Regions from separate parts of the Actinomyces sp. oral taxon 171 str. F0337 genome, predicted to be linked through region 1. Evidence: riboswitches for the same ligand, from Rfam matches in the RefSeq annotation. Region 1 holds a riboswitch; the other holds the start of a gene.

Region 1 (7,557 bases):
CCACCGACGCCGTCATGGGAGGCCTGTTCCCGCAGGTCCGCCCAGGTGAGATTGTTCGTCCCCAGGACGATCACCGGCGCCGGCCGCGAGGACGAGGCGGCATCGGAGGCCGGCTGGGGCGCCGACACCGTTGGAGCCGCGGTGGCCAGCGTCGGACCCACCACCGCCAGGATCATGCCGATGACCACCAGCAGCACGAGGACGTACACGACCGCGCGCACCAGGCGCTGTTGACGTCGTCGAGGTCTCACCCGGCCAGCCTACGGGGCCTCGTAGCCCGAAAAGTGTCCAGATGGGACGACTTTGACGTCGTCTCTGCTGGTCGACGCGCAGGCAAATTGCTTTGACCAGCACAAACGCGGACGGCTCTTCTCCTAGCCGGTTTCAAAGTCGTCCCAGGCGGACAAAATGGGTGCGATGTCCTGGCCGGCATCGGCTCACAGGTACTGGCGGGCCACGGCGACCGCCTCCCCGCCATAGCCCCCACCGAAGAGGAAGGCGTGAATCATGATGATGTGCCAGGAGTGGAGGCCCACCCGCTCGCGCCAGCCCTCCGCCAGCGGCGAGACCTCGTGGTAGGCCGCGTAGATGCGATCCAGGTAGCGCTGCCCGAACACGCCCAGGGCCGCCAGGTCGGTCTCGGCGTGCGCGCCCTGCGCCATCGGGTCGATGAGCACGCCGACCACCGTCGGCCCGTCAACCGTCTCGGGGGCGGACACCTGCGGCCCGAGCCCGGCCCGGGACGGCGCCCACTGGGCGGCCTCGTCGGCCGGGGTCCACAGGACATTGCCGCACCACAGGTCCCCGTGCGTGCGGGCCACCGCGACCCGTGCGCCGCGCTCGCGGGCACCGGCGCGCACCAGGGCCGGCTGGTCGGTGTCGAAGTCTCCGTCGCGCAGCCGCTCACACAGCCGTTCGACGACGCGGGCCCCACCCACACTGATCGAGCCGTTGTCCCGACTGGGCTGCAGGTAGGGCAGGATCCGGTCCTCGGCGTAGAACTCGCCCCAGCGGCGCGGCTCGCCCTCCTCCGCGGCGTGCGGCCGCAGCCGGATGTCCGAGCGGCCCATCTGCGCCCGGCCGTCCCAGCCGGGAGGCGCCGCCCCGAAGGCCGGGGCACCCGCCGCGTGGGTGACGGCCAGCGCCCGGCCGAAGGCCTCCGCCCCGGCCGGGGTCACGCCGGTCGTCGTCAGCCGCGGCTCCTCCAGCCAGCCCGGACCGCTGGTCACCGGCACCACGTGCGCCCCGCCGTCGGCCATCGCCTCGGCGAGCCAGGTCAGGCCCTGGGCCTCCAGGGCGGTGGAGACCGGGCCGTCGTCGTGCTTGCGGAAAACACTCATGGCTCCAGCCTGCCAGGCCCGCCGCCGTCGCGGGAGGGCTCCCGTGTTCCACGGAGCAAGCCGCCACCGGCCCGGCGGCCCGGACTGGCTACCCTGTGCCCATGACTGCTCCCGCTCCGCTCTGGTCCTTCCTGGGGCCGGCCGGCACCTTTACCGAGATGGCGCTGCGCCAGGTCGCCCCCGCTGACGTCGAGCTCGACCCGTGCCCGGACGTGCCCACCGCCCTGAACCACCTGCGCGAGCGCACGGTGGAGGCCGCCGTCGTGCCCATTGAGAACTCCGTCGAGGGCGGGGTCAACGCCACGCTGGACAACCTCGTGGCCTCCACGCCCCTGGTCATCGCCGCCGAGATGGCCGTGCCGATCACCTTCGTCCTGGCCGGCCGGCCCGGTACCCGCCTGGAGGACGTGCGCGCCATCTCCACCCACCCGCACGCCTGGGCCCAGTGCCGCGGCTGGGTCCACCAGAACCTCCCCGAGGCCGTGTACGTGGCCGGGACCTCCACGTCGGCGCCCGCCCGCGCGCTGGCCACCACCGACGGGGACACCGGGTTCCAGGCCGTCCTGTGCAACCCGCTGGCCGCCAAGGAGTACGGGCTGGAGGTCATAGCCGGGGGCGTGGCGGACAACCCCGACGCCGTCACCCGTTTCGTGAAGGTGACCCGGCCCGGCCGCGCGGGTGAGCCCACCGGCGCCGACAAGACCACCCTGCTCGTCCACCTCCCCCACGACCGCTCCGGCGCGCTGCTGGACATGCTCGAGCAGTTCAGCGCCCGCGGCGTCAACCTCTCACGCATCGAGTCCCGGCCCGTGGGCGACTCCCTGGGGCGCTACCGCTTCTCCATCGACGTTGAGGGGCACGTGCGCGAGGAGCGGGTCCAGGCGGCCCTCATCGGGCTGCACCGCACCTGCCCGGTGGTGCGGTTCCTGGGCTCCTACCCGCGGCTGGACGCCCGCCCGACGGCGGTCCTGGCCGGCACCAGCGACAAGGACTTCGTCGTGGCCCGCTCCTGGGTCGCCGACGTCCTCGAGGGCCGCGCGCTCTAGCCGGGGCCCCGCAGTGGCCTCTTGCCGACGTCGCGTTCGTACCTCATGCCGCGCATTCGAGGGGTGGAGGGTACGAACGCGCGGACGCCTCACCTCAGTCGACCTCAGTGGACAGGCGACCGCGGCGTGCGCAAGGCTCGGGGGCGTGAGCTCCTCCGACGCCAGCACCGAGACAACCTCCGCAGCCTCCACCTCTTCAACCGCCCCGGCGCCCGCCTCGCTACCCGGCCCCCGCGGCGCGGGTCCCTACCGCGTCATCATGGTGTGCACCGGCAACATCTGCCGCTCCGCCACGGCCGAGATCGTCCTGCGCGACCGCCTCGCCGCCGCCGGCATCCCCGACTCCGGACCGGGCGGCGTGACCGTCACCTCCGCCGGCGTCTCCGACGAGGAGCGCGGCAACCCCATCGACTCCCGGGCCCGCCGTGTCCTGACCGAGGCCGGCTACGGCGCCGGCGCCGACGACGTCTCGCGCGCCACGGACAGCGCCATCGCCTCCCACACCGCCCACCGCGTCACCGACGCCGAGATCGCCGAGGCCGACCTCCTGCTGGCCATGACCGACTCCCACTGGAACGTCCTCCAGCGCCGCGCCGCGGGACTCGGGGCGGAGCCCACCCGCATCCGCATGTACCGCGAGCTCGACCCGGCCTCCGCCCAGCAGGCCGAGGCCGTCGTCGCGGGCGGGGCCTCCCGCAGCGTCCTCAACGTGCCCGACCCCTGGTACGGCACCATGGCCGACTTCGTCGACACCCTGGAGGTCGTCGAACGGGTCAGTGATGAGCTCGCCGACGAGCTCGCCGCGCTCCTCGACTGACGGCTCAGTGCAGGCGGTTGTCCAGCCAGCGCATGACGGCCTGAAGGTACTCGGCACGCGCCAGCGGCCCGGACAGGGCCAGGTCGTGGACGCCCTCGGGAATCTGGCGGACGGTCACGTCATCGCCCAGGTACTGGGAGCGGTCGATGATCTGCTCCACGTCGAGGACGACGTCGGAGCGCTGCGCCTCCTCCAGGGTCGCCTTGACGCCACTGCTGGCCGTTGAGCAGCACACGAGGATCGGCACGCGGATCCCCAGCCCGTGGTGGACCTCGCGCTGCAGACGCCGGATCCCCGCCAGGAACCCGGCCCGCACCGGGAAGGACGGCGTCGGCTTGAGCGCCAGGTCCCAGTCCCACTCTCCGCGCCAGCGCCGGTGGAGGGCCGCCACGTAGTTGTCCTCATCGCCCCTGCCCGGCTCGCCGATGACCCGCTCGGGGTCCCGTCGCGAGACAAGGTCCACGCAGGCCGAGCCGTAGGAGCGCACCAGCGCCGATCCGCGCAGGTCCAGCCACGGGGAGTTGAGGACGAGCGCGTCCACGGTCCCGGGGTGGTCGGCCGCCCAGATGACCGCCTGCAGTCCGCCGGTCGAGTGCCCGTTGAGGACGACGACGTCGTGCCCGTGCTCGGAGCGGATGATGCGCAGGGCCTCGGCGATCTCCTCGTCATGGACGCGCAGGTCGCGCACGTCGTGCGGTGAGGCGTGCCCGGTACCGGCCCGCCCGCAGGCCCGCAGGTCCAGCGCGTAGAACTCGAAACCGGCGTCGAGGTAGGCCTGCGCCAGGTGGGTCTGGAAGAAGTAGTCGCTGCGGCCGTGCAGATAGAGCACCGCGCGCGAGTGCCGTGGCCGGCTGGCCCGACCGGCCGCCTCACGCTGGAAGACGAGCACGGCGTGATCGGCGCCGGGGGCCTTCGTGGGCGACTCGGTCACCGGGATGCGGCGGGCCACCCACGGCTCACCCAGGATGTCGGGGGCGGTCGGCTCTGAGGTCGCACTCATGGGCAGATCCAAGCACGTCGCCCTGTGCAGTGCGAGTAGCGTCGCCGACACGCGACCTGGGAATAGCCAGGATGTTGCTGAAACGCCGATCACGGCCGGGTCGAGCGGCAGGGAGGGACCGGCGGGCCGCGGACCCGGCCCGCACAGTGGTCCCTGCCGCCGGGTGCGGGCGTGACCTCGGTCCCTTGGCAGTGGCGTCGCTTGCGTCGCGAAGGCGGCGCTGCGTAAGTTATTCGCGGCCATCCAGAGCAACCGAGAGACCTGGCTCGACGACATTGCAGCAACCCCCTTCATGGTGCGGGTGCTTCCGCCAGGAACGATGGAGGAATACGTGAGCACAAGCGAACAGTCGACCGCCGAGCCCGGCCGGTCCGAGGAGAACGACTCCTCCGACTCCCCGCGCGTCGAGCCCGGGGAGGGCGTGAGCGCCGAGCCCCGGGACACCGAACCTGAGAGCCCCGAGGCCGCAAGCACCGACGCCGAGGAGGACGGCTCCGCCGACGCCCCCATGATCTCCCTGCGGGACGTCCACAAGGTCTACCGCCTGCGCAGCGGTAAGGAGGTGCGGGCCCTGGACGGGCTCAGCCTCGACGTCGCCGCCGGCTCCATCCATGGCATCGTCGGCACCTCCGGGGCCGGCAAGTCCACGCTCGTGCGCTGCCTGACCTCCCTGGAGCGCCCCACCAGTGGTCACGTGAGCGTCGCCGGCCAGGACATGACCGCCCTGTCGCCCGGTCAGCTGCGTGAGGCCCGACGCCGCATCGGCATGGTCTTCCAGCACGCCAACCTTCTCGACCAGCGCACCACGGCGCAGAACATCGCCTACCCGCTGGCGCTCGCGGGCGTCCCCGGCGGGAGGCGTCACCCGATCGTCAGGCGCATGCTCGACCTCGTGGGCCTGGCCGACCGCGGCGCCTCCTACCCCTCCCAGCTCTCCGGCGGTCAGAAGCAGCGCGTCGGCATCGCCCGGGCGCTGGCCGACGACCCGGCCGTCCTCCTGTGCGACGAGCCCACCTCCGCCCTGGACCCGGAGACCACCCGCTCCATCCTCGACCTCATCAAGAACGTTCGCGACACCCTGGGCCTGACCGTCATCATCATCACCCACGAGATGAGCGTGGTCCGCCAGGTCTGCGACTCCGTCAGCCTGCTCGAGGCCGGGCAGATCGTCGAGAGCGGTCGCCTGGAGGACATCGTGCTCGACGTCGGCTCCCGGCTCTCACGCGAGATCGTGCCCTTCCCGAAGGTGCCTGAGGCCGCCGTCGCCCACGGGGAGAGCGTCATCGACGTCTCCATCACCGCCCACCCGGGCCAGCCGGCCGCCGTCGCCCTCATGTCCATGGTCGCCGAGCTCGGCGGGGACATCGCCGCCGGCGTCTTCGAGACGATCGGGCAGGCCCAGATCGGGCGCCTGGCCGTCACCGTCCCCGGATCCGACACCGAACAGGCCGTGAGCACCCTGCGTCACGCCGGTATTGCTGCGGAGGTCCGCTCATGAACTCGATCCTCCTTCCGCTGACCCAGGCCGCGGTGCCGAGCAGTCGCACCTGGTTCGACAACCCGGCCATCCAGAACAAGCTCGGCTACGCCCTCGTTGAGACCCTGTCGATGACCTTCGTCTCCGGGGCCGTGACGGTTGTCCTCGGGCTTCTGCTGGGGCTCGCCCTGGTCTCTACCGGCAAACGGGGCCAGTTCCGCAACCCGCCCCTGTACTGGGTGCTCTCGCAGATCGTCAATATCGGACGCTCCATGCCCTTCATCATCCTCATGGTGGCCCTCATCCCGATCACCCGGATCCTCGTGGGCACCTCCCTGGGGTGGCAGGCGGCCTGCGTCCCGCTGACCATCGGCGCGATCCCCTTCTACGCGCGCCTGGTGGAGACGGCCATCAACGACGTCGATCACGGCAAGGTCGAGGCGGCCCTCATGATGGGTGCCTCCGGCCTGCAGATCACCTGGGGCGTCCTCGTGCGCGAGGCCCTGCCGATCCTCATCCAGTCGGCCACCGTCACCATCATCACCCTCCTGGGCTACTCCGCCATGGCCGGCGCCGTCGGCGGCGGCGGCGTGGGTGACCTCGCCATCCAGTACGGGTACCAGCGCAACCAGGTGGACGTCATGGTCATCACCGTGGTCGTCATCGTCCTCATCGTCGGCATCATCCAGCTCGTCGGCGACATGCTCAGCCGGCTGGTGAACCACCGCTGAGGCGATCACCAGCCGGGTAAGCGCGCTGAGCCGCCTGGAACCGGTCGGCCACGTCGTCGGCCCCAGCACTGTCAAGCCTTTCCTCCCTCCCGTCACTGGGGCCGCCCGGCCCCGCGAAAGGAACCACCATGTCCTCCTCCATCTCCCGGCGCACCGTCATCGCCGGCGGCCTGGCCACCGCCGCCGCCCTCACCCTGGCCGCCTGCTCCAAGTCCGGTAAGGGCGGCGACGTCCAGGGCATCAAGGTCGACGGCGACACCGCCACGATCACCATCGGTGCCACCCCCAAGCCCCACGTCGAGATCCTCAAGTGGGTCCAGGACAACCTCACCAAGGGTTCCGGTATCAAGCTGGACATCAAGGAGATCAACGACTACCAGACCCCCAACTCCTCGCTGGAGGACGGCTCGCTGGCCGCCAACTTCTACCAGACCCCCAACTTCCTGGCCCAGCAGAACAAGGAGAAGGGCTACGACTTCGTCTCCATCGCCGACGTCCACATCGAGCCCATGGGCATCTACACCTCCAAGGGCTACAAGGACGTCAAGGAGATCAAGGAGGGCGGCACGATCGTCCTCAACAACGACCCGGCCAACACGGCCCGCGGCCTCAAGCTCCTGGCCCAGGCCGGGCTCATCGAGCTGGACAAGTCCGCCGAGCTACCCAGCGACACCGACGTGACCTCCAACCCCAAGAAGCTGAAGTTCACCACGGTCGACGGCGCCCAGGTCTACAAGTCGATGCCGGACGCCGAGGCCGCGGTCATCAACGGCAACTACGCCATCGACGCCGGGCTGAACCCCAAGAAGGACGCGCTCGTCCTGGAGAAGGGCGGCAAGGACTCCGAGTACCCCAACCAGCTCGTCGTGCGCAAGGACGACAAGGACAACGAGTACCTCAAGAAGCTCGCCAAGCTCCTCAACGATGAGAAGCTGCGTGACTACATCAACAAGACCTGGCCCGACGGGGCCGTCGTCGCGGCGTTCTGATGTCGTAAGGCTGCGGGCCTGTCACAGGTCCGTGTGCGGGGCCGGGCGTGGTTGGTCGAAGGGCTGACCGCGACCGGCCCTTGTGTTGTCGTGGTCGGGGCCTTCGACACGGCCGGGGGCACCCGGCCGCGCAGAATGTCCCCGCCGCGTTGTCGGT
Region 2 (7,557 bases), 1.4 Mb from region 1:
CGGGAACGTAGAGCCCGACGCGCTCGACGGGGATCCAGCACTGGGTCACCCTGCCTCCGGGGACCACCTCCGTAGTGCGCTCGGCGGGTACCTGGGCGGCGTGCCCGACCCGGTTGTGGGCGATGGACAGCTCGAGGGCCTCGCGCACCGACGGGTCCAGGTCGTCGAGCGCCTGGGCGATGGCCGCAGCGGGCACACGCAGGTGAACGGGGCGCACGCCGTCGAAGCGCTCAGCGGCGTCGCGCAGTGCAGCTGCGCCCCGGGAGCGGACGTCCTCGATCAGTGGAGCCACTGCGGACTGGGCGGAGGCGACGTCAAGGGCGGCCCGCGGTAGGGCCTGTGCCAGCTGGCGTGCAGAGAGTCGGTTACTGCGCAGATCAGTGCGGGTGAGCATGTCCGTAAGCCTACCGGCCACGCACAAGGCGGCCCGGGAGAGCACGTCACCTCTCCCGGGCCGCCTCGCACGCCTGCGGTTGAGTCAGAGGCTCATCGGCCTCCGCGCACAGCGCGGGCGGCACCGACGAGGCTGGCCAGGCTCGCCTCGGTCTCGGGGTAGGCGCGGGTCTTGAGGCCGCAGTCGGGGTTGACCCAGACCTTTTCGGCCCCAAGGGCGTCGACGGCCCGCTGGAGCAGCTCGGTGCACTCGGACTGGCTGGGCACGCGCGGGGAGTGAATATCCCACACGCCCGGGCCGAGCTGACGCTCGAAGCCGTGCTCGGCCACCGCGGGAAGGATGTCCATGCGCGAGCGGGAGGCCTCGATGGAGGTCACGTCGGCGTCGAGGTGGTCGACCGCGTCGATGACGACGTCGAACTCCGAGTAGCAAAGGTGGGTGTGGATCTGGGTGGCGGGAGCCGCCCCTCCGGTGGCCAGACGGAAGGAGCCGACGGACCACTCCAGGTAGGCGGGGCGGTCGGCGCGCCGCAGCGGCAGGGTCTCACGGATGGCGGGCTCGTCGACCTGGATGACGCCGATACCGGCGGCCTCGAGGTCCGCCACCTCCGCACGCAGGGCCAGCCCCAGCTGGTCGGCGACCTGGGCGCGCGGGATGTCGTCGCGCACGAAGGACCAGGCCATGATCGTCACCGGGCCGGTGAGCATACCCTTGAGGGGCTTGTCGGTCAGGGACTGGGCGTAGGCCGACCAGGCCACCGTCATGGGCTCGGGACGGGCGACGTCGCCCCACAGGATGGAGGGGCGGGTGCAGCGCGATCCGTAGGACTGGACCCAGCCGTGCTCCGTGGTCACGAAGCCGTCGAGCAGCTCGGCGAAGTACTGGACCATGTCGTTACGCTCGGCCTCTCCATGGACCAGGACGTCCAGGCCGAGACGTTCCTGAAGGGCGACGACACTGGCGATCTCGGCGCGCATGGCGGCGTCGTAGGCGGCGGCGTCGATCTCGCCCTTGCGCCAGGCGGCGCGGGCCTTACGGATCTCAGCGGTCTGAGGGAAGGATCCGATAGTGGTGGTGGGAAGCTCGGGAAGGCCGAGGCGCTCGTCCTGGGCCGCCTTGCGCTCGGTGTAAGGGGCGCGGGTGCGGTCGGCGTCCGTGACGGCGTCGACGGCGGTGCGCACCTCGTCACGGCGCACACCCGGGTGGGCGGCGCGCTGGTTGCGCAGGTCGGCGTCCTGGGTGAGCTCTGCGGCAATGGCGTCACGGCCCTGGCTCAGGCCCTTGGCCAGGGTGATGACCTCGCCGACCTTCTGATCGGCGAAGGCGAGCCAGGAGCGGATCTCCGGGTCGATGGCGGTCTCGCGCTCGACATCGTGCGGCACGTGCTGCAGGGAGGTGGAGGTCGCCACAGTAATGGGGGTGCCCTCGGGAAGTCGCTCGCGCAGCTGCTCGAGCGTTTCCATGGCCCGGTTCAGGTCGGTGCGCCAGATGTTGCGTCCTGAGACGACACCGGCAACGACGGCCTTGCCCTCCAGTGCCGCCAGATCGCCGGTCTCAGGCAGGGAGCCGGCCACGAGGTCGAGGCCCAGCGCCTCGATCGGGGCATGCCCGAGCACGGGCAGGGCGTCACCCAGTGAGCCGTAGGTTCCGGCCACGAGGATCTGGGGACGCTCCACGATGGCGCCCAGCCAGGTGTAGGCGTCGCGCACGGCGTCGAGGACACGCTGACGCTCAACGTTCCAGGAGTCGGAGACCAGGGCGGGCTCATCGAGCTGGACCCAGGTGGCACCGGCCTCGTGCAGGTCCATGAGGAGGTGGCCGTAGGCGTGCAGAACGTCGCTGAGCCGGTCCAGGGGGTGGAAGCCCTCGGCCGCCTCGTCGGAGGGCTTGGCCATGAGCAGGTAGCTCACCGGTCCTACGACGACGGGGCGCACCTCGGTCCCCGCGGCCCTGGCCTCGCGGACCTGGGCGGCGATGGCTTTGTCGACGTAGTCGATGGGGGTGGAGGCGTCGATCTCGGGGACCAGGTAGTGGTAGTTGGAGTCCAGCCACTTGGTCATCTCCAGGGCCGGACGGGCGCCCTCACCGCGGGCCAGCGTGAAGTAGCCCTCGACGTCAAGGGCACCGTCGGCATTCAGCAGGTCACGGAAACGGGCGGGTGCGGCTCCCAGAGTGGCAGTCACCTGAAGAACCTGGTCGTAGAGAGTGAAGTCCGCGGGGATCGAGGCGGGCTGAGTCAGCCCCAGGTCCGTCAGGCGCGAGCGGGTCGCCCCGCGCAGCTCGGCGGCGGCGTGCCTGAGCTCATCGACGCTCAGGTTCCCCTTCCAGAAGGACTCCACGGCGCGTTTGAGCTCGCGGTCCCTGCCGATGCGGGGGTATCCCAGGATGGTGGCCCCCGGCAGAGGGGCGGAGGGGACCTGTGACTCCGTCACGGCGATCTCAGCCGGTGAGGCGGGGGCGACCGACTCAGGGGTGGCGCTCATGCGTTCTCCTTGGTGATGGTGGTGTGGGGCTGGACAGGGTGGCGGGAAGAGAGTGCTGCACCGGGAGTGCCGCAGCGCAGGAAGGAGGGGCCTCGACCGGGGGTGGCCTGGAGATACCCGCGATCGACGGCGTCGCGCACTTCCCGGTCGGGCGCGGCTCCGGCCAGGATGCCACCCAGACGCAGGTGGCTGATGACGTCGAGGGCCGGCCGAGTGCGGTTGAAGGTGTACAGGTGCAGTCCGGGAGCCCCGGCGCGCAGCAGCGCAGTGGCCAGGTCGAGCGTCGCGCCGATACCGCGTTCCACGAGGGTGGCGCCGCTGGCCGATCCCAGTGAGGATCGCAGGCTCTCGGGCACGCGCACCCCGGTGAGTGCCTCGAGACGGGTGAGCCGACGCAGGTCGGTCAGAGGGATCACCCCGGGGAGGATCGGGATGCTCACACCCGCGTAGGAGGCCGCGTTGGTCAGCGCCACGTAGTCGGCCGCGTCGTAGAACACCTGGGTGATCGCCAGGTCGGCTCCGGCGGCCTGTTTGGCGGCCAGGACCTCGATGGCCTCGATATGGTCATTAGCGGCCGGGTAGGCGGCCACGGCGATCGTGACGTGGCGCCTGCCGTCTCCGAAGAAGTCGGCCTCAACCTCCCGGATGACCCGGACGAGGTCGTCGGCATGGCGCAGCTCCCCAGCGACGTCGTCGGCCCGGGTACCGGCTGGGGGGTCACCGCGCAGGGCGAGGAAGCGCCGCACCCCCATACGAAGGAAGCGGGTGACGATGTCGACGGCCTCCTGCTTGCAGTAGCCGATACAGGTCAGATGCGCCATGAGGGGAATGGTGCTGGACTCCAGAACGTGGGCGAGCACGCACTCGGACGGATTGGTCCGCTCCTGGGCCACGCGCACGCGGGGCGCGACGTCGCACCGGCCCGCTGCCGGCTTCGAAGGACTCCCCTCATGACCCCCGTCGCTGTTGCCTCCTGCGGGGTCGGAGACGAAGGTGGGGCGGTAGGTCACCGAGACGAAGTCGGGTCCGGTGGCAAGAAGCCTGTCAATGCGGCCCCAGGTGGCCGAGGCGGCCTTACCCGGACGTGGCGGGAAGAGCTCCAGGCTGACGGTGGGCAACGGCCGGACGGTTCCGGGGTCGGCGTTACTCAGGCCGTCACCGCAGCTCCCTGCCGCGGCGGTTGGCTCATCAGTGGGCTCGTTGTCTCGCACATCGTCTCCATCGATCCTGGCTGAAGCACCCGCGTACCGGGTTGCTGCGGCGTCATGGAACCAGGTCTCTCGGCCGCTCTGGATGGTCGAGCGTATCAAACCACGACTGTTTCCCACCCTCGCCTGCGTCCCACATAGCGAGAACTGCTCCGCTCAGTCGCCGTCCCGGTTCCCATCCCATCTCGCCCAGCAGGCCCGCCGTTCTGGCGGGGCCCAGCTCGAGTCCCCGGTGCTGACCTCTCCGGTGGCGGCCGAGACCACCAGGGAGGCCAGGCTCGGTTCGCCTCGAGCAGCGCAGTCGTGGCTGATCATGGAGAGCAACGGCCCCATATGACGCGGCAGCACGCTCCGTCCGATCGAGTCACTGAGCTCGCCGTAGGTGATGACCTCACGGTGCTGAGCGATCTCTATCAGGACGGAGCGTGCTGTGTTGGTGGCCTGGGCCAGCCTCGGGGTGAGCCGGTGCATCCTCTCCCCCACTGGGAAGTAGTCACCGACGGTGATGGCGAGCGGTTGAGACACAGTGCGATGATCCGGGCTGTCCGGGCTCCTCACAAGCTCGTTCTCTCTGCGCTTCCACCCCGAGGCCGGCACTGATCAGCTGGACATGCGGCGACGCACCAGGACGAATCCGCCGCCCAGGGCGATGGCGGCCACCGCCAGGACAATGGCGGTCATGCTGGCGCCGGTGAGCGGAAGGCGACCACCACCGGTAGCTGCTGCAGCTGCAGCGGCCTGGCCCTGACCGGCCTGAGCGTTGCCGCCAGGCTTGGCGATGCCGGAGTTCTTCTGCCCAGCACCCGCCTTGGAGCCAGAGGGGCTGGCGGTCTGCGCGCCCTGCCCGGCGGTGCCGGTAGCACTACCACTGGTAGCACTGTCGGCGGCGGTGGAGCCGTTGGTGTTCGGGGAGACAGCGGTGGAGGGCTGGTTGCCGCTCTTCCCGCCGTTACCCCCGGCGTTGTTGTTGGCATTACCACCGTTGTTGTTGCCGCCGTTGTTGCCAGCGTTGTCTCCCTTGCCGCCGTTGTTGTTGCCGGCATTGTTATTGGCATTGTTATTGGCATTGCCGCCGTTGTTGCCACCGTTGTCGGCGGGGGTGTCGCCGGCACCGGGAACGGCGCCACCGCCCCAGGCGACGTTGACCAGTGCACCGCGGTCCACGGCGACGTTGGCATTGACGCCGAGGGTCTTGGCGATGTCCTCGGGCAGGGCGTGGCCGTTGCCGGAGGCGGGGCTTCCCTCCTTGAGGTGGAAGTCCGAGGTCTTGTCCATCGGGTTGGCCGACTCCTTGACGAAGAACGGGTTGTTCTCCGGAGAGCCGTGCAGGTCCAGACCGTTGGACTCCTTACCTGCAGCCTTGACGCTCGAGCTGGCCGTGAAGTCGGAGAGCTTCTCGGCGTTGACCGACTGGGTCTTGCGGTCCGGGCCCCAGTTCCACAGGACCGTGGTGGACAGGGTCTGAGGGTTCTCGTGGCGGTAGTAGGCGTCGTAGTCGATGGTGGTGACCATCTCGTTGGCGTAGACCGCGCCGGAACCGTCCTGGTTGGCCCCACCGAGGACCTGAACCATGGCCGAGTAGCGCCACGGGTCCCCGGGCATGGGGGTGGTCTGCTCGGAGGAGAAGATGTTGTTCATCACCGTGGTGTTGGTGGCGTCCCAGCTCAGTCCGTGCTCGGCGCTCCACTTCTGAACCTGGGTGCACACACCCTGAGCGTTGCGGGCGTTGCAGCCGTCGGAACGGGTGTCCTCCTGGACCCACAGGCTGGTGAGCGCATGGGAGACGGTGTTGTTCCACACGCGGGTGTCATTGGACCCGGAGACGTGGATGCCGATACCGGCTCCGGCCACGATGTTGGAGGCGATGAGGTTGTTGGAGGAGACCTCGTTGAAGACCGCCACCGGGACGTTGACGAAGTAGTTGCCAACGATCTCGGAGTCGATCACGCCCTCGTCGAACCAGACGCCCGCGGCCCGGTTCTGGTCATAGGCCGTGGGGTCGGAGATGTCCACACCGGTGGCCGAGTAGTCCACCGTGTTATTGGCGAAGCGGATGTTCTTGGAGTGGGTGATCTTGGTATCGGCCAGGGTGCAGTAGGCACCACAGTCCTTCGTGATGAAGCCGGAGGTGTTGTTGTTCCTCCACAGGTTGTTCTCCACCTTGGCTCCGCTGGAGTCATTGATGCCGAAGGCGTTGGAGCCGTTGTTCTCGAACAGGTTGTTCGACACGACCGCGTTGGTCGAGTCGATGACCTGCAGCGCTCCGGCGGTCGAGGAGTAGCGGAAGGTGGAGTTCTCGATACGAGGAGCACCATGTGCGGCCACGATCATTCCACCACCGGAGATGGTGCCGATCTCAGGGTCGTTGTAGTCCCAGCGCTGTACCGCGGAGTACTTCTCCACGGTCAGCCCTGACAGGGAGATGTTGTCGGCGTTGAAGGACAGGGCGCGAGAGTGCTGAACCACCTCGACCTGGTGCTGGTTGGGGTCGACGCCGATGACGTAGGAGGTGCCCCGGTGCGGCTTGGCCTTGTAGCCGGCCTGGTTGTTGTGCGGGTTGTTCAGGGTGACCGGGTCGGGGTCATCGACGTAGAAGGTGGACTCGGTGACCTCGTCGCGACTGAGCACCTGGGTCAGGGGCTTGCCGTCGACGAACACCTGCTCGGGGTGGGCGGCGATCCCTTCCTTGGTGGGGTCGGCATTGATGGTGCAGACCGTGCAGAAGCGGACCATGTCCTTGCCAGTGGACCACTTTCCGTCACCGCCGGCGTTCCAGCTGGCGGGGACCTCGGCGCCGGTGAGGACCGGCTTGGCACCTTCGGCCGCCTTGATGGTCACGCCCTTGTCCACGGCGAGCTCACCCTCACGGTAGGTGCCGTTGGCCAGCTCGATGGTGTCTCCGCCGCCGGCCTTCTTCAGGGCGGCCCCAATGGTCTGGAGGGGCTTGGCAGCGGATCCGTCTCCCGCGTCCGAGCCACCCTCGGCCGAGACGTGAATGGTGTTGCCGTCCGCAGCGGCTGCTTCTGGCGCATGAGTCACAGCCAGAACAGGCGCCGACAGCGATAGAGCGAGTATCGCCATCTGGGCGACGATTCGACGCTTCATGGTGTCTCCGTCTCCGTAGTGTGATAAGAACGTCGTTACCCTACCGTGATAAATTATATTTGGCATCCGTTATATCCGCATACTTCCGAGAGACGCTTCTCTCACTAGCGACCTCACAGACCACCTTCCTAAGGTGCTACCTGCCCTGATGTGCACGACTCACGTGCTTTCTGCAAGGATCAACCTATGACGCATGTAACATCCCAGCGGGCATCCCGGTACCCGGTCGTCTCAGTGGCTGGAAGCATCAGGCTCGGACAGTTCCTCAAGCTGGCTGGCCTGGTGGAGGACGGTGCGCAGGCACGCATCGCCATCCAGTCCGGCGACGTCACCGTCAACGGCGCCATTGAGACGCGTCGCGGGCACC

Evidence for each region. A riboswitch is a leader RNA that binds a small molecule or an ion and turns the genes downstream of it on or off. The one in region 1 is predicted to bind S-adenosylmethionine.
Region 2: linked by a shared signal. The riboswitch ahead of FBF36_RS08115 (methylenetetrahydrofolate reductase) and the one ahead of FBF36_RS00705 (methionine ABC transporter ATP-binding protein) in region 1 are both predicted to bind S-adenosylmethionine.

The regions. Positions count from the first base shown of each region.
Region 1 is NZ_CP040005.1:156,360-163,916, forward strand. It holds gene FBF36_RS00680 (hypothetical protein) at 1-251, opposite strand, end outside; gene FBF36_RS00685 (fructosamine kinase family protein) at 438-1,340, opposite strand; gene pheA (prephenate dehydratase) at 1,442-2,386, shown strand; gene FBF36_RS00695 (low molecular weight protein-tyrosine-phosphatase) at 2,646-3,203, shown strand; gene FBF36_RS00700 (alpha/beta hydrolase) at 3,208-4,203, opposite strand; SAM riboswitch class I at 4,440-4,529, shown strand; gene FBF36_RS00705 (methionine ABC transporter ATP-binding protein) at 4,523-5,701, shown strand; gene FBF36_RS00710 (methionine ABC transporter permease) at 5,698-6,411, shown strand; gene FBF36_RS00715 (MetQ/NlpA family ABC transporter substrate-binding protein) at 6,540-7,400, shown strand.
Region 2 is NZ_CP040005.1:1,840,804-1,848,360, forward strand. It holds gene hisD (histidinol dehydrogenase) at 1-394, opposite strand, end outside; gene metE (5-methyltetrahydropteroyltriglutamate--homocysteine S-methyltransferase) at 487-2,877, opposite strand; gene FBF36_RS08115 (methylenetetrahydrofolate reductase) at 2,874-4,088, opposite strand; SAM riboswitch class I at 4,084-4,177, opposite strand; gene FBF36_RS08120 (hypothetical protein) at 4,242-4,610, opposite strand; gene FBF36_RS08125 (right-handed parallel beta-helix repeat-containing protein) at 4,686-7,190, opposite strand; gene FBF36_RS08130 (RNA-binding S4 domain-containing protein) at 7,377-7,557, shown strand, end outside.